DNA from 2 places in the Paracoccus sp. FO-3 genome. Region 2 is predicted to be linked to the other one. Evidence: riboswitches for the same ligand, from Rfam matches in the RefSeq annotation. Region 2 holds a riboswitch; the other holds the start of a gene.

Region 1 (9,193 bases), on a different contig from region 2:
GCGGCTTGTGCTTATAAGGACGGCCATGTGCCGCCTGCCATTCAGCCAAGGATTCCCGTCATGACCGATCCCGCCGTCACCGATCTTTCCAAGGATGCCGCCGCCCGCGCCGCGGTGGCGCTGGTCGAGCCGGGGATGCGGCTGGGGCTGGGGACCGGCTCGACCGCGGCGATCTTCGTGCGCCGCCTGGCGCAGCGGGTGCAGGAGGAAGGCTTTGCGCTGCGCTGCGCCGCGACCTCGAAGGCGACGGCGGAGCTGGCGACCGCGCTGGGGCTGACGGTCGAGGACCTGGACGCCATCGGCTGGCTGGACCTGACCATCGACGGCGCCGACGAGGTGGACCCGGACCTGAACCTGATCAAGGGCGGCGGCGCGGCGCATCTGCGCGAAAAGATCGTCGCCACCGCCTCGGACCGCATGGTGGTCATCGCCGACCAGGGCAAGGTGGTGGACCGGCTGGGCGCCTTTCACCTGCCGGTCGAGGTGATTCCCTTTGGCTGGCAGGCGACCAGGACGCTGATCCAGCGCGCGCTGGACCGGCTGGAGCTGACCCAGCGCCCGATCCTGCTGCGCAAGCGGGCCGATGCGCCCCTGCGCACCGACGAGGGCAACCTGGTGCTGGACCTGGCGCTGGAATCGATCCCCGATGCCGAGGCGCTGGCGGCCGAGCTGTCCGCGATCGCCGGGGTGGTTGAACACGGGCTGTTCCTGAATATCTGCGAGCTGGCGATCATCGGCTGCCCGGACGGGTCGGTGGTGGAGTTGCGGCGCGAGGACATGGCATGAAATTCGACTACGACCTTTTCGTCATCGGCGGCGGCTCGGGCGGGGTGCGCGCGGCGCGGATCGCGGCCAGCGAATACGGCGCCCGCGTCGGCCTGGCCGAGGAAAGCCGCATGGGCGGCACCTGCGTCATCCGCGGCTGCGTCCCCAAGAAGCTGATGATCTTCGCCTCGCAAGCCGGCGCCGCGGCGGCCGAATCGCGCGGCTACGGCTGGCAGGGCGCGGGCGAGGGCCGCTTCGACTGGGCCGAGTTCCACGGCAAGCTCCTGCGCGAACTCGACCGGCTCGAGGGCGCCTATACCTCGGGGCTGGTGAATGCCGGGGTCGAGGTCCACATGCAGCGCGCCCGGCTGCACGACGCGCATACGGTCGAGCTGGCCGACGGCCAGCGCCTGAGCGCCAAGCATATCCTGATCGCGGTCGGCGGCCGGCCGCAGCGCCCCGACATTCCGGGCAAGGAACTGGGGCTGATCTCGGACGACCTGTTCACGCTCGACAGGCTGCCGGGCCGGGTGCTGGTGGTGGGCGGCGGCTTCATCGCCTGCGAATTCGCCACCATCCTGCAGGGCCTGGGCAGCGCCACCGTGCTGGCCTATCGCGGCGATGCGGTGCTGCGCGGCTTCGACGCCGAGATGCGCCGCCATGCCACCGAGCAGCTGCGCGCCATCGGCGTCGACGTGCGGCTGGGCACCAACCCGGCGCGGCTGGACCGCGAGGGGGCGGGCGTCCGCGTCACCTTCGAGGACGGCGGCAGCGAGATCTTCGACGCGGTGATGTTCGCCACCGGCCGCGCGCCCTATACCAAGGGGCTGGGGCTCGAGGAGGCCGGCGTCCGGCTGGGCCGCAGGGGCGAGATCGCGGTGGACGAATGGTCGCAAAGCTCGGTGCCGTCGATCTATGCCGTGGGCGACGTGACCGACCGGGTGAACCTGACCCCGGTCGCGATCCGCGAAGGGCACAGCTTTGCCGACACGGTCTTCGGCGCCCGGCCGCGCAAGGTCGACCACCGGCTGGTGGCCAGCGCCGTCTATACCCGCCCGCATGAGGTGGCGACCATCGGCCTGACCGAGGAAGAGGCCGAGGCCTGCGGTCCCGCCGACATCTATGTCGCCAGCTTCAGGCCCATGCGCTCGCTTTTCGCCGGCTCGGATGCGCGGGCGGTGATGAAGCTGGTGGTAGACGGCGAGACCGACAAGGTGCTGGGCTGCCACATCTTCGGCCCCGAGGCGGGCGAGATGATCCAGATGATCGCGATTCCGCTGGGCATGGGCGCGACCAAGGCCGATTTCGACGCCGCCATCGCCGTGCATCCGACGCTGGCGGAAGAGCTTGTGACCATGCGCAAGCCTTCGCGCCGCGTGGGGGCGGCAAAAATGGACAAACCCGCCGCATCGGCTTGATTTTCCGGCCGAAGGCACCAGTTTCAACCAGACAGACATCAAGCGAGGCACGAGAGGTATGGCAGGACAAGGCCCCTGGGGCGGCGGCGGAGATGACGGCAAGGGCGGCAAGCAGCCGCCGCAAGGGGGCGGCCAGCCCCCCTGGGGCAGTCCGGGCGGCGGCAGGGACGACCGGCCGCAGGGTCCGCGCCGCGGCGACCAGATCCCCGAGATCGAGGAACTGGTGCGCAAGGGCCAGGACCGGCTGCGGGTGCTGATGGGCGGCAAGGGCGGCGGCGGTGGCAACCGCGGCGGCGGCCCGCGCCGGCCGCAGGGCCCGCAATTCCAGATGAGCCGCGGCACCTGGGGCATCGCGGCGCTGGCCGTGCTGGCGGTCTGGGCCTTTTCCAGCTTCTACACCGTCAAGCCCGAGGAACGCGCGGTCGAGCTGCTGTTCGGCAAGCCCGTGGGCACCGGCGAGCCGGGCCTGAACTTCGCGCCCTGGCCCGTCGTCACCGCCGAGGTGGTGCAGGTCTCGGGCGAGCGGACCACGGAGATCGGCACCGGCCGCGCCGGGCCGATGGATTCGGGGCTGATGCTGACCCGCGACCAGAACATCGTGGACATGGCCTATCAGGTGGTCTGGAACATCTCGGACCCCGAGAAATTCCTGTTCAACCTGGCCGATCCCGACGACACCATCCGCGCCGTCTCGGAATCCGCCATGCGCGACATCGTGGCGCGTTCGGAACTGGCGCCGATCCTGAACCGCGACCGCGGCGCCATCGCCGACGACCTGAAGCTGGCGGTGCAGAACACGCTGAACGACTACGAGGCCGGGATCAACGTGCTGCGCGTCAACCTGGACCGCGCCGACCCGCCGCGCGAGGTGATCGACAGCTTCCGCGAGGTGCAGGCCGCCCAGCAGGAACGCGACCGGCTGGAGAAAGAGGCCGACGCCTATGCCAACCGCGTGCTGGCCAGCGCCCGAGGCGAGGCCGCCGCCGTGATCGAACGCGCCGAGGCCTATCGCGCCGAGGCGGTGAACAACGCCGAGGGCGAGGCCGCGCGCTTCAACTCGGTCTATGACGAATATGTCAAGGCGCCGGAGGTCACGCGCCGCCGGATGTATCTGGAAACCATGGAGAAGGTTCTGGGCGGGGTGAACAAGGTCATCCTCGATGGCGAGGCCGGGCAGGGCGTGGTGCCCTATCTGCCGCTGGATCAGCTGCGCAGCGGGGCCTCGGGCTCCGGCAACACCAATACCGGCGGGGGGAACCAGTGATGAACCGTGCAATCTCGCTTCTGGCGCTGCCCTTCCTGGTCGTGGTGGCGGTCCTGGTCATCGCCGCGCTCTATATCGTCGACGTGCGCGAAAAGGCGCTTGTCCTGCGCTTCGGCGAGGTGGTCGAGGTGCGCGAGGAGCCGGGCCTGGGCATCAAGGTGCCCTTCCTCGACAACGTGGTGAAATATGATGCCCGCATCCTGGGCCTGCCGACCCCGCCGATGGAGGTCACGCCGCTGGACGACCGCCGCCTGGTGGTCGATGCCTTCGCGCGCTGGCAGATCACCGACGTGGTGCAGTTCCGCCGCGCGGTGGGCTCGGGCGGCATCGAATTCGCGCAGCGCCGGCTTGAGCCGATCGTGACCAATGCGATCCGGCAGGTGCTGGGCTCGGTGCCCTCGACCACGGTGCTGTCGGACGACCGCACGCCGCTGATGAACCGCATCCGCGACCTGGCCCGCGACGACGCCCGCGACCTGGGCATCCGCGTCATCGACGTGCGCCTGACCCGCACCGACCTGCCCGAGCAGAACCTGACCGCGACCTATGCCCGGATGCGCGCCGAGCGCGAGCGCGAAGCCGCCGACGAGATCGCCCGCGGTGGCGAGGCCGCGCAGCGCGTCCGCGCCGCCGCCGACCGCACCGTGGTCGAGCTGACCTCGGAAGCGCGCAAGCGGGCCGAGGTGGTGCGCGGCGAGGCGGATGCCCGCCGCAACGCCATCTATGCCGACGCTTTCGGCCGCGATCCCGAGTTCTTTGCCTTCACCCGCTCGATGACCTCCTATGAGCGGGCGCTGAAGGGCGAGAACAGCTCGCTGGTGATCCAGCCCCAGGGCGAGTTCTTCGACTACCTGCGCAATGACGGCGCGGACCGGGCCAATCCGGTGCCGGTGCCGCCGCCCGCCGCCACCGAGCCCGAGTCGGAGGAGGAGCCGCAGACCGAAGGCGCGCTGCAACCGGGCGAGACCCCGGCGCCGGCCGAAACCGACCGCACCGGCCAGCCCCTGGGCTCCAGCGCCGGGGTGACGCTGACGCCGCTGCCGGAATCGCTGGCCAGCCCGCCGCAGGAAGAGCCGGTGGTGCCGCCCGCCCCGACGCCGGCCCCGGCCGACTGATCCGCGGGACGAACAGCGCAAATGGAAAGGCGGGACGCGGCTTGCGTCCCGCCTTTTTCATGCCGGGGGCCGGCGGTCATTCCAGGCCGATGAGCTTGCTGTCCTGCCGCTGTTCCTCTTCCGACAGTTCGCGCTGCCATTCCCGCCAGATCGAGACCAGCAGCGCCATCAGCACCGGACCGACGAACAGCCCGACGATGCCCATGGTCTTGACCCCGCCGATCAACCCGAAAAAGGTCGGCAGGAAGGGCAGCTTGACCGGACCGCCGACCAGGACCGGGCGGATGGTCTTGTCCACCACGAACAGCTCGCAGGTGCCCCAGATGAACAGCGCCGCCCCGGCAAAGGGCGTGCCGCTGGCCACCAGATAGGCCGAGACCAGGGTGAAGGACAGCGGCGCGCCGCCGGGGATCAGCGCCATGAAGCCGGTGATGACGCCGAATGTCACCGGCGAGGGCACGCCGGCCAGCCAATAGGCGATGCCCAGGATCACCCCTTCGCCGATGGCGATCAGCGTCATGCCGGTCACGGTCGAGCTGATGGTGGCGGGCACCACGCGCGACAGCCGGCTCCAGCGGTCGGGCAGGATGCGGCGGCCGACCTGGTCGATCTGCGCCACGATCCTGTCGCCGTCGCGGTAAAGCACGAACAGCGTGATCAGCATGAACAGCAGCGTCAGCGCCAGATGGAAGGCCAGCGTGCCCGCCGTCACCGCACCGCGATAGATCGCGCCGATGTTCGAGCCGCTGACCAGCTGCACGATCTCGCTGATGCCGCCGGGGCGGCCGACATAGGTCTGCCAGTTCTCGTCCAGCCAGTCGCCGACCTGCGGCAGCTCGACCATCCAGCCCGGCGTCGGCGCGCCCGAGCTGTTGACCACGATCGCCCAGTTGATCCAGTCGCGCAGCTCGCGGAAGGCATAGATCAGCGCCATGGCGATGGGGATCAGCAGGAAGCAGACCAGCACCAGCACCAGCAGCGTGGCCGCGCCGGTGCGGCCCAGGTTCAGCTGGTGGGCCGCGCGCTCGCGCAGGGGCCAGCTGGCCAGCGCGATCACCATGGCCGCCAGCACCGGCACCAGGAAGCCGTGGAAGAAGTAGATCGAGGCCGCCACGATGGCCAGCAGCAGCCAGCGCGCGGCCGAGATATTGGTCAGCAGGGGCGGCCGGTGCAGGCGCAGACCGACCTGTTTCGGGCTTTGCTGCAGGGCGGCGGCGGCGGGGTTCGGCTCGGTCTTGGTCGTGGGTTTCGGCATTTCGCCTGTCGTCATGGTTCCCGGTCCTGACTGCGGGCGGCTCGCGCGCCCGCCCTGTCGCAACGAGATAACATCTGGCCCCCGGCTGCAAGACGGAATGCCGCCTCGGGCCCGGCCGCTCCCGGATTTCCCGGCTCACGATCCTGTGGGCGGCGCGTGACAGCCGCGGCCATCCGCGCTAACCTTGGCGCCACCAAGGGGAGCCCCGGCAAGGGGCTGAGAAACCGCTGGCCCGGTGCGACCTGCAACGGGCGGCGCGGTGACCCTTTGAACCTGACCCGGATCATGCCGGCGGAGGAATGGGAATGACGCACCTGCCTTTTGCCGGCCTCACCGCGAGGCCGCCGCACCGACGGTCTCGCCCCCAAGCCATGAGGGCATGATGACCGAAAGTTTCTTTGAGACCCTGCGCCGGGAATGCGCGACGGAATGGTCCGCCGCCGTCGGCCACCGCTTCGTGCGCGAAGTTTGCGACGGCAGCATCGCGGATGCGGCGATGGCGCGCTACCTGGTGCAGGACCACCGTTTCCTCGACGCCTTCCTGACGCTTCTGGGCGCCGCCATCGCCTCGGCCGACCGTTTCGAATCGCGGCTGCGCTTCGGCCGCTTCGCCGGCATGGTCTCGGGCGAGGAGAACGACTATTTCCTGCGCGCCTTTGCCACGCTTGGCGTAGGCGAGGCGGACCGCGCCGCCATTCCCGACAGCGCCCCTACCGCGGGTTTCCAGGCGCTGATGCGCGAGGCGGCCGAGACGCGCGCCTATCCCGCCGTTCTGGCGGTGCTGAACGTGGCCGAGGGGCTCTATCTCGACTGGGCCATGCGCGCGACCCAGCCGCTGCCGGCGAATTTCGTCCATGCCGAATGGATCACGCTGCACGACAATCCCTTCTTCCGCGATTTCGTCGGCTTCCTGCGCGACGAATTCGACCGGGCGGGCCCCGAGGCCGCAGAGCAGGCGCGGGACTTCTTCCGCCGCGCCGTCACGCTGGAACTGGCGTTTTTCGACAATGTTTTCGCTGCTTAGCGATCAATCCTCGATGATTTCTATCTCGGGCGGGCTGCCGGGCGGCCCGCTTTCGCGATAGTCCAGCACGATGCGCGCCAGTCCGGCCGGGGCCAGGCGCTGGGAGGTGTGGCGCATCTCGGCCAGGCTCCACCAGCGGAATTCGCGGATGGTGGCGGCTTCGGGCGCGTCCTGGATCGCCGGGGTGAAGCCGGGGGTCTCGACCAGGAAATAGTCCTCGGACTGCCGCCAGCGCTGCCGGTGCAGCGTCATGGTCACGCGGCGCCGCCAGACCAGCGGGCCCAGGGCGGGCAGGGCCAAGCCCAGCTCCTCGGCCAATTCGCGGCGCAGGGTCTGTTCCGGCGTCTCGCCCGGCTCGGTGCCGCCGCCGGGGGTGATCCACCAGTCGCCGCCGCCGTAATCGACCCGCATCAGCAGCACCCGGTCCTCGGGCGTCAGCAGAATGACCCGCACGGCCTGCCTGTCGATGATCCGCATGTTCCTTGCCCTGAAAACGCCCGGCCTGCCGGGCTAGCACATGCCCGGCCAAGGGCGGCGTGGCCTGCGGCCTCCGCGATCGGGAAAGCTCGCCCGACGCGATATGCCGGCTCCCGCCGCGCGCCTCTGCGCCCGCGAAATGGAAAAGCCCCGCCGGGGCGGGGCTTTCCATGGCATCGCGCTCAGTTGCGCTCCTTGTCCACCATCTTGCCCTTGGAGATCCAGGGCATCATGCCGCGCAGCTTCTCGCCGACCTTCTCGATCTGGTGTTCGTCGTTGATGCGGCGGGTCGCCTTGAAGAAGGGCTGGCCCACGGCGTTCTCCTGCATGAAGTCGCGCACGAACTTGCCGGTCTGGATGTCGGTCAGCACCGCCTTCATCCGCGCCTTGGTCTCTTCATAGGGCAGCACGCGCGGGCCCGAGACGTATTCGCCATATTCCGCGGTGTTCGAGATCGAATAGTTCATGTTGGCGATGCCGCCCTCGTAGATCAGGTCCACGATCAGCTTCACTTCGTGCAGGCATTCGAAATAGGCCATTTCCGGCTCGTAGCCGGCCTCGACCAGGGTTTCGAAGCCCATGCGGATCAGCTCGACCAGGCCGCCGCACAGCACCGCCTGCTCGCCGAACAGGTCGGTTTCGCATTCCTGGCGGAAGTTCGTCTCGATGATGCCCGAGCGGCCGCCGCCGATGGCCGAGCAATAGCTCAGGCCGATGTCCATGGCCTTGCCGGTGGCGTCCTGATGCACGGCGACCAGGCAGGGCACGCCGCCGCCCTTGACATATTCGCCGCGCACGGTGTGGCCGGGGCCCTTGGGCGCCATCATGATCACGTCCACGCCGGGCTTGGGCTCGATCAGGCCGAAATGCACGTTCAGCCCGTGGGCAAAGGCGATGGCCGCGCCTTCGCGCAGGTTGTCATGCACGTATTTGCGATAGGTCTCGGCCTGCAGCTCGTCGGGCATGGTGAACATGATCAGGTCGGCCCAGGCGGCGGCCTCGGCGATGCCCATGACCTTCAGCCCCTCGGCTTCGGCCTTCTTGGCCGAGGCGGAACCCTCGCGCAGGGCGACGACCAGGTTCTTGGCGCCGGAATCGCGCAGGTTCAGCGCATGGGCATGGCCTTGGCTGCCATAGCCCAGCATGGCGATCTTCTTGTCCTTGATCAGGTTCACATCGCAGTCGCGATCGTAATAGACACGCATCGGGATCTCCCTCGTTTCGATGCGAGGGTTCTAGCAGCGTTCCGATGGCAGTTCTGTGCAATCTTCGCGGATATGCTGGAGTTTTGGCGACAATCATGCCAAGAATGCCATAAAGGTGAAAAATTCATGCCCGACGCGACCGACCGCCGCATCCTGCGCCAGCTTCTGGCCGATCCCGACATCGCGAACGCCGAGCTGGCCGAGCGGGCAGGGGTCACGCCGGCCAGCCTGTGGCGCCGGCTGGAACGGCTGCGCCAGGCGGGGGTGATCTGCGCCACCGAAGCCCGCATCGACTGGCGCAGGCTTGGCTACGAGGTGCAGGTCAGCCTGCGCTTTACCCTGGACAAGACCCATCCCCGCGCCTTCGACGAGTTCATCGCCGCCGCCCGGCGCGTGCCCGAAGTGACCGAGATCCAGACCTTCCTGGGCTCGGTCGATCTGCGGCTGTCGGTGATCGCCCGCGACATGGCGCATTGGCAGCAGCTCTATCGCGAAAGCATCCTGACCCTGCCGCATGTGGCCGACAGCGATGCGCTGATGCTGGTCTCGACCATCAAGGACGTGCAGGAGCTGCCGCTGTGAGTTTTCACCCCGATGCGACGGATCTGGCGATCCTGCGGCTTCTGGCCGAGGATGCGACGCGCGGCGCGGCCGAGATCGGCCGGACCCT
Region 2 (10,726 bases):
GAAAGCGACCAGTTCACGTTCACCATCTCGATGTCGTCCATGGTCAGCCCGGCGGTCCCGAGGATCTGGCCGACCAGCGCCTCCTCGACGCCCGAGACGGAATAGCCGATCTTCTTGCCCTTGAGGTCGGCGATCTCTTGCACCGGGCCGTCGGCCTTGACCATCAGGCAGTTCAAGGGCGTGGCGACCAGGGTGCCCACGCGCTTCAGCGGCAGGCCCTCATGCACTTGCAGGTGCAGTTGCGGCTGGTAGCTGATGGCGTAATCGGCCTTGCCGGCGGCGACCAGCTTGGGCGGGTCCGAGGGATCGGCGGGGGCGACGACCTCGACCTCCAGCCCTTCCTCGGCGAAGAAGCCCTTTTCCTGGGCGACGATGATCGGGCCGTGGTCGGGGTTCACGAACCAGTCCAGGATCAGCGTGACCTTGTCCTGGGCCAGCGCCGGCTGGGCCAGGATCGCGAGGGCGGCGGCAAGGGTGAAATGTTTCATCGGTCGTCGTCTCCAAGGGCCAGAAGGGTGATCTCGCCGCTCCAGCGGCGGGCAAGGGCGTCGGCGGCGCGCCAGGAGCGCAGGCCGGAACGGCAGGCCAGCACCACGCGGCCGCCGGGGTCGGGCAGGGGGCCGGTCGCGCCGTAATCGGGCAGGCGCAGCGCGTCCGGGGTGGCCTTGCGCGGGGCCTCGTCCTCGGGGCGCAGGTCGATGACCAGGTCGGCCGGGCGGATTTCCTCGCGGGCGATGAAGCGCGGGCCAGTCGCCTCGGGCGCGGCGTCGAAGCGGAACTGGGTGAAGCGGCCATTGTCGAAGCGGATAAACTCGCCCAGGGGCGAGGGGGCCAGGCCCAGAAGCAGCCGCAGCGCCATCTGCGCCTGGATGCAGCCGAGCATGCCCACCACCGGGCCCAGCACGCCGGCGGTGGCGCAGGTCTGGCCGCTGTCGGGCGGGTCGGGGAACAGCGCGCGCAGGCTGGGCGCGCCCCGGCAGAAGCCGCCGACATAGCCCGCAAGCCCCAGCGCCGAGGCCGAGATCAGCGGCTTGCCCGCCGCCAGGCAGGCGTCGGACAGCGTGTAGCTAGCGGCATAGCTGTCGGCGCAGTCCAGCACCACATCCGCCGCCGCGACCAGCGCGGGGGCGTTCAGCGGGGTCAGGCGCTCCTCCAGCGTCTCGACCCGGACCGAGGGGTTCAGCCCGGCCAGGGCCTGCGCCGCGGCGCGGACCTTGGGCTGGCCCAGATCCGCCATGCGGTAAAGCGGCTGGCGGTGCAGGTTCGATTCCTCGACCGTGTCGGGGTCGATCAGGGTGATGCGGCCGATGCCGCTGCCTGCCAGGTATTGCAGCACCGGCACGCCAAGCGCGCCCGCGCCGACCACCAGCGCATGGGCGGCACCGATGCGGTCCTGCCCCTGGGCGCCGACCTCGGGCAGGACCATCTGGCGGGCATAGCGGTTCATGCCGTCACCCGCAGCCATTCGCGGATGCGGCCCTCGGGGTCGGGGTTCAGCGTAATGTCGGTCACGGCCGAGGCCACGTCGGCGCCAGCGGCGAAAGCCTCGAGCGCGCGGTCCGGGGTCACGCCGCCGATGGCGACCAGGGGCGTCGCGCCGACCAGCCGGCGCCATTCGCGGACCCGGTCCAGCCCCTGCTGTTCCCATTTCATCTTCTTCAGGATCGTCGGCCAGACCGGACCCAGCGCGACGTAATCGGGCCTGAGCGCCAGCGCCCGGTCCAGCTCGGCATGGTCGTGGGTCGAAAGGCCCAGCCGCAGCCCCGCCTTGCGGATCGCGGGAATGTCGGCCGTGTCCAGATCCTCTTGCCCCAGGTGGATGAAGTCGCAGCCCAGGTCGATGGCGGCCTGCCAGTGGTCGTTGACGACCAGCGTGGCGCCATGTTCGCGGCAAAGCTCCTGGCACAGCGCCAGTTCGCCCAGCAGCCGGGCGGGCGGCTGGTCCTTGATGCGGATCTGCACCAGCTTCACGCCCAAGGGCAGGGCGCGGCGCAGCCAGTCGCTGTTGTCGAAGATCGGATAGAAGCGCGGCAGTTTCATCCCAGCACCGCCATTCCGAAGAGCGGGGTCGAGGGCGCGGCCATGTCCCGCGCCTCGATCGCGCCGGCGGCATGGGCCAGCTGGCCCGCCTCGATCGCCAGCGCCATGGCGCTGGCCATGGCCACCGGATCGCCGGCCTTGGCGACGGCGGTGTTCAGCAGCACGGCGTCATAGCCCAGCTCCATCGCCTGGGCGGCGTGGCTGGGCAGGCCGATGCCGGCATCGACCACCAGCGGCACGTCCGGGAAATGCGCCCGCAGGCTGCGCAAGCCGTAAGGGTTGTTCAGCCCCCGGCCCGAGCCGATGGGCGCGCCCCAGGGCATCAGCACCTGGCAGCCCGCGTCCAGCAGCCGGCCGCAGACCGACAGATCCTCTGTGCAATAGGGAAAGACCTGGAAGCCGTCGTCGGACAGGATGCGCGCCGCCTCGACCAGGGCGATCACGTCGGGGCAGAGCGTGTCGTCGTCGCGGATCACCTCCAGCTTGATCCAGGGCGTCTCGAACAGTTCGCGCGCCATCTGCGCGGTCGTCACCGCCTCGCGCACCGAATGGCAGCCGGCGGTATTGGGCAGGACCGGGATGCCCAGATCCTTGATGAGGTTGTGGAAATCCTGGCCGGCGCCGCCTTCGCGCCGCAGGCTGACGGTGGCGATGCCGGCGCGGGATGCGCGGAACGCCTGCGCCATGATCGCGGGCGAGGGGTATTGCGCCGTCCCCAGCATCAGCGGGCTTTCGACCGCGGTTCCGTAAAAGTCCGGCATCTCAGCCCCCCTGCATCGGCGCCACGACTTCCAGCGCGTCGCCATCCTTCAGCGTGGTTTCCGCCCGCGCGGCGGCGGGCAGGAAGGCGCCGTTCAGCGCCGTCGCCACCTTGGCCGCGCCCAGTCCGATCTCGGCCAGCGCGTCCTGCACGGACGGGCCGTTCAGGTCGCGCGCCTCTCCGTTAAGGGTGATCTTCATCCATGAACTCCGGTTTCCGGCCCTCGAGAAGGTAATCGGCGGCCATGCGGGCCACGGCGGGGGCCAGAAGATAGCCGTGGCGGTAAAGGCCGTTTGCGTAAAGCGTGCCGCCGCGCCGGCGCAGGCGGGGCAGGTTGTCCGGGAAGGCCGGGCGCGCATCCGAGCCAAGCTCCAGGATCTCGGCCTCGGCAAAGCCGGGATGCAGGGCATAGGCGGCCGACAGCATCTCGACCGCCGAACGGGCGGTGACGCGATACTTGCCGCCGGTCTCCAGCATGGTGGCGCCGATCATGTAGACGCCATCGCCGCGCGGCACGAGGTACAGCGGGATGCGCGGATGCAGCAGGCGGATGGTGCGGGTCAGGGTCACTTCCGGGCAGCGGATCACCAGCATCTCGCCGCGCACGCCGCGCAGGTCGGCCAGTTCGTCCTTGGCCGCCAAGCCGCGCGCGTCCACCACAAGGCCGGTGGGCGTCCCCTCGGTCTCGATCTGGATGCCGCGTTCCTCCAGCCGGTCGCGCAGCGCCAGCAGGGCGGCGCGCGGGTTCAGGTGCGCCTCGGTCGCGAAATGCAGCCCGCGCGGGAAGCGGCCGGACAGTTCCGGCTCCAGCGCCGCGATTTCGTCGCCGTTCACCGGCTGATGCGCCTCGGTCAGCCGGGCGAAACGGTCGAGTTCCGCCCGGTCGCGCGAGGGCGCCAGCACCAGCGTGCCGCGGCGGATGACCTCGGCCCCGTTCGCCTGCCACCAGTCGGCGGCCTCGACGCCCAGGCGCAGCACCACCGGCTCGGCGCTTTCGGCCTCGCAATAAGGGGCGAGCATCCCGCCCGCGCGCCAGCTGCAGGCTTGCGATCCGGGCTTGCCGGCCGGGTCGATGATGCGCGGCAGGGTGCCGCGCTGGGCCAGTTCGGTGGCGATGCAAAGCCCCATCACCCCGGCGCCAAGGATGGTGATCTGGTTCATGCCTGCCCCCAGAGCGCGTGGAAATGATGCACCGGGCCATGGCCCAGCCCGACCGACAATTCGTCGGCGCGGGCGATGGCGGCCTGCAGCCAGCCATGGGCGCGGGTCACGGCCTGCGCCACCGTCATGCCCTGCGCCAGCCCGGCCGCGATGGCCGAGGAAAGCGAACAGCCGGTGCCATGGGTGTTGGGCGTCTGCTGCCGCGGCGCGGTCAGGACCAGCGGCTCGGGACCGATCAGCAGGTCGGTGCAGCTGTCCTCGGTTGCGTGGCCGCCCTTCATCAGCACGTTGGCGGCGCCCAGAGCGCGCAGCGCCTCGCCCTGCTGGCGCATTTCCTCGGGGGTCGCGGCGGCGGCAAGGTCCAGCAGGCGCGCGGCCTCGGGCAGGTTGGGGGTCAGCACGGTCGCCAGCGGGATCAGCTGCTCGCGCAGCGCCGAGACGGCCTCGTCCGGCAAAAGCGCGTCGCCGGATTTCGCCACCATCACCGGGTCCAGCACCACCGGGACCGGGTTGTCCGCCAGCAGCGCCGTCAGCCGGCCGGCGACGACCGTGATCGCATCCACGCCGCCGACCATGCCGATCTTGACCGCGCGCACGTCCAGGTCGCCGAAGACCGCGTCGATCTGGGCGGCGATCATGGCGGGGCTGACGGGTTCGACCGCGGCGACGGTGCGGGTGTTCTGCGCGGTGATCGCGGTGATGACCGAGGCGCCATAGACGCCCAGCGCCGAAAAGCTTTTCAGATCGGCCTGGATTCCGGCGCCGCCGCCGCTGTCCGAGCCGGCGATGGTCAGCGCGATGGGATGGGGCTGCAATCCCGACATGGCCCGCCTTTCGTTTCGGCCGGGCACGCGGACGCTGGGCGGATGGGTGGCGGCCTGGGATTGCGGGCCGCGTCACTCTACCCTTCCCTACGCCGGCATGACCCGGATCAGGTTCGATGGGTCGGTGCCCGGCACCTCTCAGCCCCGTGCGGGGCTCCCCAAGTGTATGAGTCTTCCGCGCGACACTAGGCTCCGGCGCCCCGTATTGCAAGGGCCGCGCGCGGCCGGCCCCTCGCTGTCGCGGATCCGTCGGCCTTGCCGGCAGCATGGCGGGGCGCGCGGCGCGGTTTTCGGGCTTTACAGCGCCGGGATTTCCGGCCGATCTGGGCGCGGCGAAATGCGGAAGGATGCGATGAAAAGCGTGATCTTCGACCTGGGCGGGGTGCTGATCGACTGGGATCCGGCGCTGGCCTTTGCGGATGTGTTCACCAGCCGGGCCGAGGCCGAGGCCTGGATGGCCCGCATCGACTTTCCCGGCTGGAACCGGATGCAGGACGGCGGGCGCAGCTTTGCCGAGGGGCTTGCCGCCGCCCGCGCCGCCCATGGCGACGAGGCGCGCCACCTGGCCGGCTATCTGGCGGCTTTCCCCGTCACCATCGAAAAGACCGTGCCGGGCAGCTGGGCGATTGCCGAGGCGCTGCTGGCCCGCGGGGTGCCGCTTTATGCGCTGACCAACTGGTCGGCCGAGACCTGGCCCCATGCGCTGGAACTGCATTCCCGGCTGGGCGGGCTGTTCGCCGACATCCTGGTCTCAGGCCAGGTCGGCGCGCTGAAGCCCGAGCCCGCGATCTTTCGGCTGCTGATGGACCGTAACGGGCTGCGCCCCGAGGACTGCATCTTCATCGACGACAGCCCGGCCAATGTCGAGGGCGCCCGCGCGCTGGGCATCGACGCGATCCGCTTTACCAGCGCCGAGGCGCTGGGCGAGGATCTGGCGCGGCGCGGGGTGTTTTGAGGGGGCGGCTAGTCCGCTTTGCGGGACCGGAGCGGTCATTCGCAGCCTGCATGAGCAGGAGAAATCTATCAGCAAAGACCTCACGTTGGCATTTAAGAAAGCAACTCAATTAAAACACTGCTTTTAATAAGATACGATAGTCCAGCATGTGCGCCCGACCCATCCGCAACCTTTATGTGGCCAGCATTCACGCCAATCATTTTACTTCCTCGAAATCCGCCGCCGTAAGTAATGCCGGCGCCAGACTGAAGTCCTCTATCTAAAGTAAAAACAGGTGAGCCAGAATAGCCGCCCCATGAGAATCCCTCAATTGCAATGCGCCTTGCGTCGCCGCTGAGACCATGCCCGATAAAATTCTGCGATGGATCACTTGCCACCCACCCGGTTCGCATTACCGGCTGATTAGACGCTCCATGATACACTGGGAAAGCCACAATGTCGGAGATATCTACCTCGGAAAAGTCGGCGTCTGCCGCTAAGTAGCTTTCCTCAATCGGTACCACGCTGCCTGGCAACGCTCCGTCAATTCTGACATTGCTCAGATCAACCACGGCAACATCTTCCTTCTCATTTTTTGGAAACAGAATCTGTGGTGGGCTAAAGGAAAAATCAAACGGCAGCAGATTTCCGTCACAATATCCCGCAGCGACTACCTTTCTCAAAGCCCAATTTTTCTTGCGGGGGTCACTGTAGCTTGCATCGAAGACATGCCTGTTTGATACAAGATACAACTTTCCGGCGCTTGTCCTTAGGAAAAATGCCGTACCGGAAGCAGACTTCTCGTTACCGTATTCGTCAAAATACACAGAAACCCTCGTTGCGCTGTACAAGTGCTTCCGGGTCAGCGGGTGATACATATTCACGCCTCAAATGTTCTGAATGGGTTCACGATACAGATTGCTGCGTTTTCCTCGTGAGTCGCAAACAACGCTTTGAATTCCAGGAGGTTGAACGTGCGTCTAGGTAGTGCGGCTACGGTTCGGCCGTCCGCTTCGGGCTCAAACCACCGCCCCAGCCCACCTATCCCACCAGCTTCGCCACGTGGCGCAGCGCCAGCAGGTAGCCGTGGATGCCCAGGCCGGCGATCACGCCCTCGGCGCGCAGGCTGACATAGGAATGGTGCCGGAAGCTCTCGCGCTTGTGGACGTTCGAGATATGCACCTCGATCACCGGACCGTCGAAGGTGTTCAGCGCATCCAGGATCGCGACCGAGGTGTGGGTGAAGGCCGCCGGGTTGATGACGATGGCCTGGGCCGATCGCCGCGCCTCGTGGATCAGGTCGATGATCGCGCCCTCGTGGTTCGACTGGTGGAAGGCGATCTCCAGACCAAGCTCGGCCCCCAGCGCCCGGCAGTCGCGTTCCACGTCGGACAGCGTGGTGCTGCCATAGATCTCGGGCTGGCGCTGGCCCAGAAGGTTCAGGTTCGGGCCGTTCAGGACATAGACGGTGGGCATGGGCGTTCTCCGGCAGATCGGGGGCAATCTAGCCCAGTTCGGCCAGAAAGATATAGCCCGCGCCGTAGATCGTCTTGATCAGGCGCGGGTTCTTGGGATCCTCGCCCAGCTTGGTGCGCAGGCGCGAGATGCGCACGTCCATCGCCCGGTCGAAGCTTTCCCCCGCCGTGCCGCCCAGCGTTTCCAGCATCTGCGCGCGCGAGATCAGCCGGCGCGGATTGTCCAGGAACAGGCGCAAGACCTCGGCCTCGGCATGGCTGATCGGGGTCTCGGCGCCTTCGGGCGAGGTGAGCGTGTAGCGGTCGAAATCGGCCGACCAGCCGGCAAAGCGGACCTGCTGGCGGCCGGGGCCGGTCTCGCGCTGGGGCTTGCGCAGCCGGGCGCGGATGCGGGCCACGACCTCGGCCGGCTCGAAGGGCTTGATGATGTAGTCGTCGGCGCCAAGCTCCAGCCCGGTCACGCGGTCCTGCACCTGCGCCCGGCCCGAGATGATGATGATCGCCGCGCCGGATTCGCTGGCCAGCCGGTGGACCAGCGCCAGCCCGTCGCGGTCGGGCAGGCCCAGGTCGATCAGGCAGGCATCGGGCTGGATGCGGCGCAGCGCCGCCTCGAACTCGGTGGCGCGGGCGAAGCCCTGGGTGCGAAAGCCCGCGTCTTCCAGCGCCGCGGATAGCAGGCGGCGGATTTCGGGCTCGTCGTCGAGAATGGCGATCAGGGGGGCGTCAGTCATCTGTCTCTGCCATGGCCACGGCCAGTTCGGTGTCGCCAAAGGGCTTGGTCAGGACCGGGCAGTCAAGCCCCGATCTGCGCGGATCGCCCGGCGGCAGCGCCGTCATCAGCACCAGCGGCAGGCCGCGGCCCCGCAGATCCGCCCCCGAACCGTCGCCCAGTTGCAGGTCGGAGAGGATCATGGTCAGCCCGGCCAGGTCGGTCAACCCGCGCGCCTCGGCCAGCGAGCCGGCCTCGATCACCGAATGGCCCTGGGCGGTCAGCATCTCGCGGATATGGGCGCGGATGGCGTCGTCATCCTCGACCAGCAGCACCAGTTGCGGGCGGGCGGCGCGCAGCGGCAGGCGGATGGTCACCTGCGCGCCGCCGCCCTCGGCATTGCCCAGCCGCAGGGTGCCGCCCGCCAGCTTGATCTGGTCATAGACCATCGACAGGCCAAGGCCGGTGCCCTGGCTGCCCTTGGTGGTGAAGAAGGGCTCGGTCGCGCGCGCCAGCGCCTCGTCGGAAAAGCCGGGGCCGGTATCGGCGACCGCGATCTCCAGCCAGCGGCCGGCGGGCCGGACGGTGACGCCGATGCGCCCGCGGCCCCGCATGGCGTCGCGCGCGTTCAGGATCAGGTTGAGCAGCACGTCCTGAAGCACGCCGGGGTCCAGCATCACCCGCGCCGGCAGATCGCCGATGCGGGTGTCCAGCGTGACGCCCGCGCCCAGCGTCGGCCGGGTCATCGCCGCCAGGTCGTCCAGCATGGCGCGCAGCCCGACCGGCTGCGGCTGGTGCTCGCGCCGGCCGGTCAGCGCCGAGATGCCGTCGAGCAGCCGCACCCCGCGCCGGGCGGCGGCCAGCGTGGCCTGCACGTCCTCGGCCTGTTCGGGCGGCAGTCCGGCGCGGGCCAGCCGGCCCTGCAGGCCCAGGATGATGGTCAGCAGGTTGCCGAAGTCATGCGCCAGCCCCGAGGTCATCTGCGCCGCCACCGCGCGCTTGGCGGCATGGGTCAGCGCCTCGCGCGCCTGCACCTCGGCGGTGACGTCGGTGGACAGGATATAGACGCCGCGCCCGTTCTGGTCGGGGGTCAGCGCGATGCGGATGCGCCGACCCGAGGGCGGGTGCGTGATCTCGAACACCTGCGGCTGGCCGGCGATGGCGCGGTCCAGGTGCGGGCGGATGCGGGCGAAGGTCTCGGCGCCCAGCACGGTTTCGCATTGGCAGCCGATGATCGAGCGATTCGCGCCTGGAAACACCATCGAGATCTGGTTGTTCGAGAAGGTATAGCGATAGTCGCGGTCCATATGCGCGATATGGGCCGGGACCATGGCGGTGACATGGCGGGTGCGGGCCTCGGATTCGGTCAGGATGCGCTTGGCCTCCTCCAGCGCGGCATTGGTCGCGGCCAGGGCGCGGTTCGCGGCCGACAGCCGCTCGGCATTCTCCAGCACCAGCTCCGAGAGTTCCTCGGACCGGGCGCGCAGCAGCGCTTCCTGCCGCTTGATATGGGTGATGTCGGTATAGACCGCGATCCAGCCGCCCTGGCTGAGCGGCGCCCCCTCGACCGAGATCCAGCGGCCGTCGGCGCGCTTTCGTTCCATGTAATGCGGCTGGAAGGTGCGGGCCTGGTCGACGCGCTCGCGAATCGCGGCCTCGGGGTCGTCCTGGGGGCCGTATTCGCCGCGATGGACCAGGTAGCGGATCGTATCCTGGAAGGTGGCGCCGGTGCGGGTCAGCTCGTCCGGCAGGCCGAACATCGCCTGATAGGGGCGGTTGCAGACCGCCAGCCGCAGGTCGGCGTCGAAGATCGAGATCGCCTGCTGGATCAGGTTCAGCCCCGAGCGGGTCAGTTCGGCGTGCCGGTCGTTCGTGGGCGTGACCATTCCTGGCATTGCGCGGTCCCTGTAACAATTCGTAGGATTCAGGAAAAACTGACGCAAGGATTGCCGCAGTAAGCTGAGATTGCCAGAGGGAAGAGGAGCCCTGACGGCAAGGGGAGGAACCATGCAGAACGCTGAGGCGGCCCAGGCCGGTTTGCAGTCGATTCCAGCGTTGCTGGCGCGCAATGCCGAACGCTTCGGCAACCGGCCCGCCTATCGGGAAAAGGAATTCGGGATCTGGCAAAGCTGGACCTGGGCCGAGGCCGCGGACGAGATTCGCGCCCTGGCGCTGGGCTTCCTGGTGCTGGGCCTGAACCGCGGCGATCACGTCGCCATCATCGGCCGCAACCGCCCGGCGCATTACTGGGCCATGGTCGCGGCGCAGATGTGCGGCGCGGTGCCGGTGCCGCTGTATCAGGACGCGGTGGCCGAGGAGATGGCCTATGTGCTGGACCATTGCGGCGCCCGCTTCGTCGTCTGCGGCGACCAGGAACAGGTGGACAAGGTGCTGGAGGTCGGCGCCCGTGCCCCTTCGGTCGAGCATGTGGTCTATACCGACAAGCGCGGGATGCGGAAATACGACCATTCCCGCATGAACGCGCTGGCCGATGTCCAGGCCGAGGGCCGCGCCGCCCAGCAGCGGCTGGGGCACGAACTGGACGCGCGCATCGCCGAACTGGGCTATGACGATACCTGCGTGATGCTGTATACCTCGGGCACCACCGGCAAGCCCAAGGGCGTGGTGCTGTCCAATCGCAACATCATCGAGACCGGCAAGAACACCGCCTCCTTCGACCACCTGACCGCGCGCGAGGAAGTGCTGGCCTATCTGCCCATGGCCTGGGTCGGCGACTTCATCTTTTCGGTCGGGCAGGCCTATTGGGCCGGCTTCACCGTGAACTGCCCCGAGGGCGCGCATACGATGATGACCGACCTGCGC

The links. A riboswitch is a leader RNA that binds a small molecule or an ion and turns the genes downstream of it on or off. The one in region 2 is predicted to bind thiamine pyrophosphate.
Region 1: linked by a shared signal. The riboswitch ahead of FE811_RS20265 (TenA family protein) and the one ahead of thiD (bifunctional hydroxymethylpyrimidine kinase/phosphomethylpyrimidine kinase) in region 2 are both predicted to bind thiamine pyrophosphate.

The regions. Positions count from the first base shown of each region.
Region 1 covers NZ_VCBQ01000091.1:519-9,711, reverse strand. Annotated here, with positions in the region: gene rpiA (ribose-5-phosphate isomerase RpiA) at 52-786, shown strand; gene gorA (glutathione-disulfide reductase) at 783-2,183, shown strand; gene hflK (FtsH protease activity modulator HflK) at 2,242-3,447, shown strand; gene hflC (protease modulator HflC) at 3,447-4,562, shown strand; gene FE811_RS20270 (AI-2E family transporter) at 4,639-5,832, opposite strand; TPP riboswitch at 6,004-6,134, shown strand; gene FE811_RS20265 (TenA family protein) at 6,200-6,841, shown strand; gene FE811_RS20260 (NUDIX hydrolase) at 6,845-7,318, opposite strand; gene ilvC (ketol-acid reductoisomerase) at 7,501-8,523, opposite strand; gene FE811_RS20250 (Lrp/AsnC family transcriptional regulator) at 8,650-9,105, shown strand; gene FE811_RS20245 (Lrp/AsnC family transcriptional regulator) at 9,102-9,193, shown strand, end outside.
Region 2 covers NZ_VCBQ01000002.1:18,678-29,403, reverse strand. Annotated here, with positions in the region: gene FE811_RS00735 (ABC transporter substrate-binding protein) at 1-488, opposite strand, end outside; gene FE811_RS00730 (HesA/MoeB/ThiF family protein) at 485-1,447, opposite strand; gene FE811_RS00725 (thiamine phosphate synthase) at 1,444-2,040, opposite strand; gene FE811_RS00720 (thiazole synthase) at 2,037-2,801, opposite strand; gene thiS (sulfur carrier protein ThiS) at 2,803-3,000, opposite strand; gene FE811_RS00710 (FAD-dependent oxidoreductase) at 2,984-3,961, opposite strand; gene thiD (bifunctional hydroxymethylpyrimidine kinase/phosphomethylpyrimidine kinase) at 3,958-4,785, opposite strand; TPP riboswitch at 4,853-4,956, opposite strand; gene FE811_RS00700 (HAD family phosphatase) at 5,138-5,740, shown strand; gene FE811_RS00695 (hypothetical protein) at 5,833-6,546, opposite strand; gene aroQ (type II 3-dehydroquinate dehydratase) at 6,761-7,195, opposite strand; gene FE811_RS00685 (response regulator transcription factor) at 7,224-7,925, opposite strand; gene FE811_RS00680 (PAS-domain containing protein) at 7,918-9,789, opposite strand; gene FE811_RS00675 (long-chain fatty acid--CoA ligase) at 9,911-10,726, shown strand, end outside.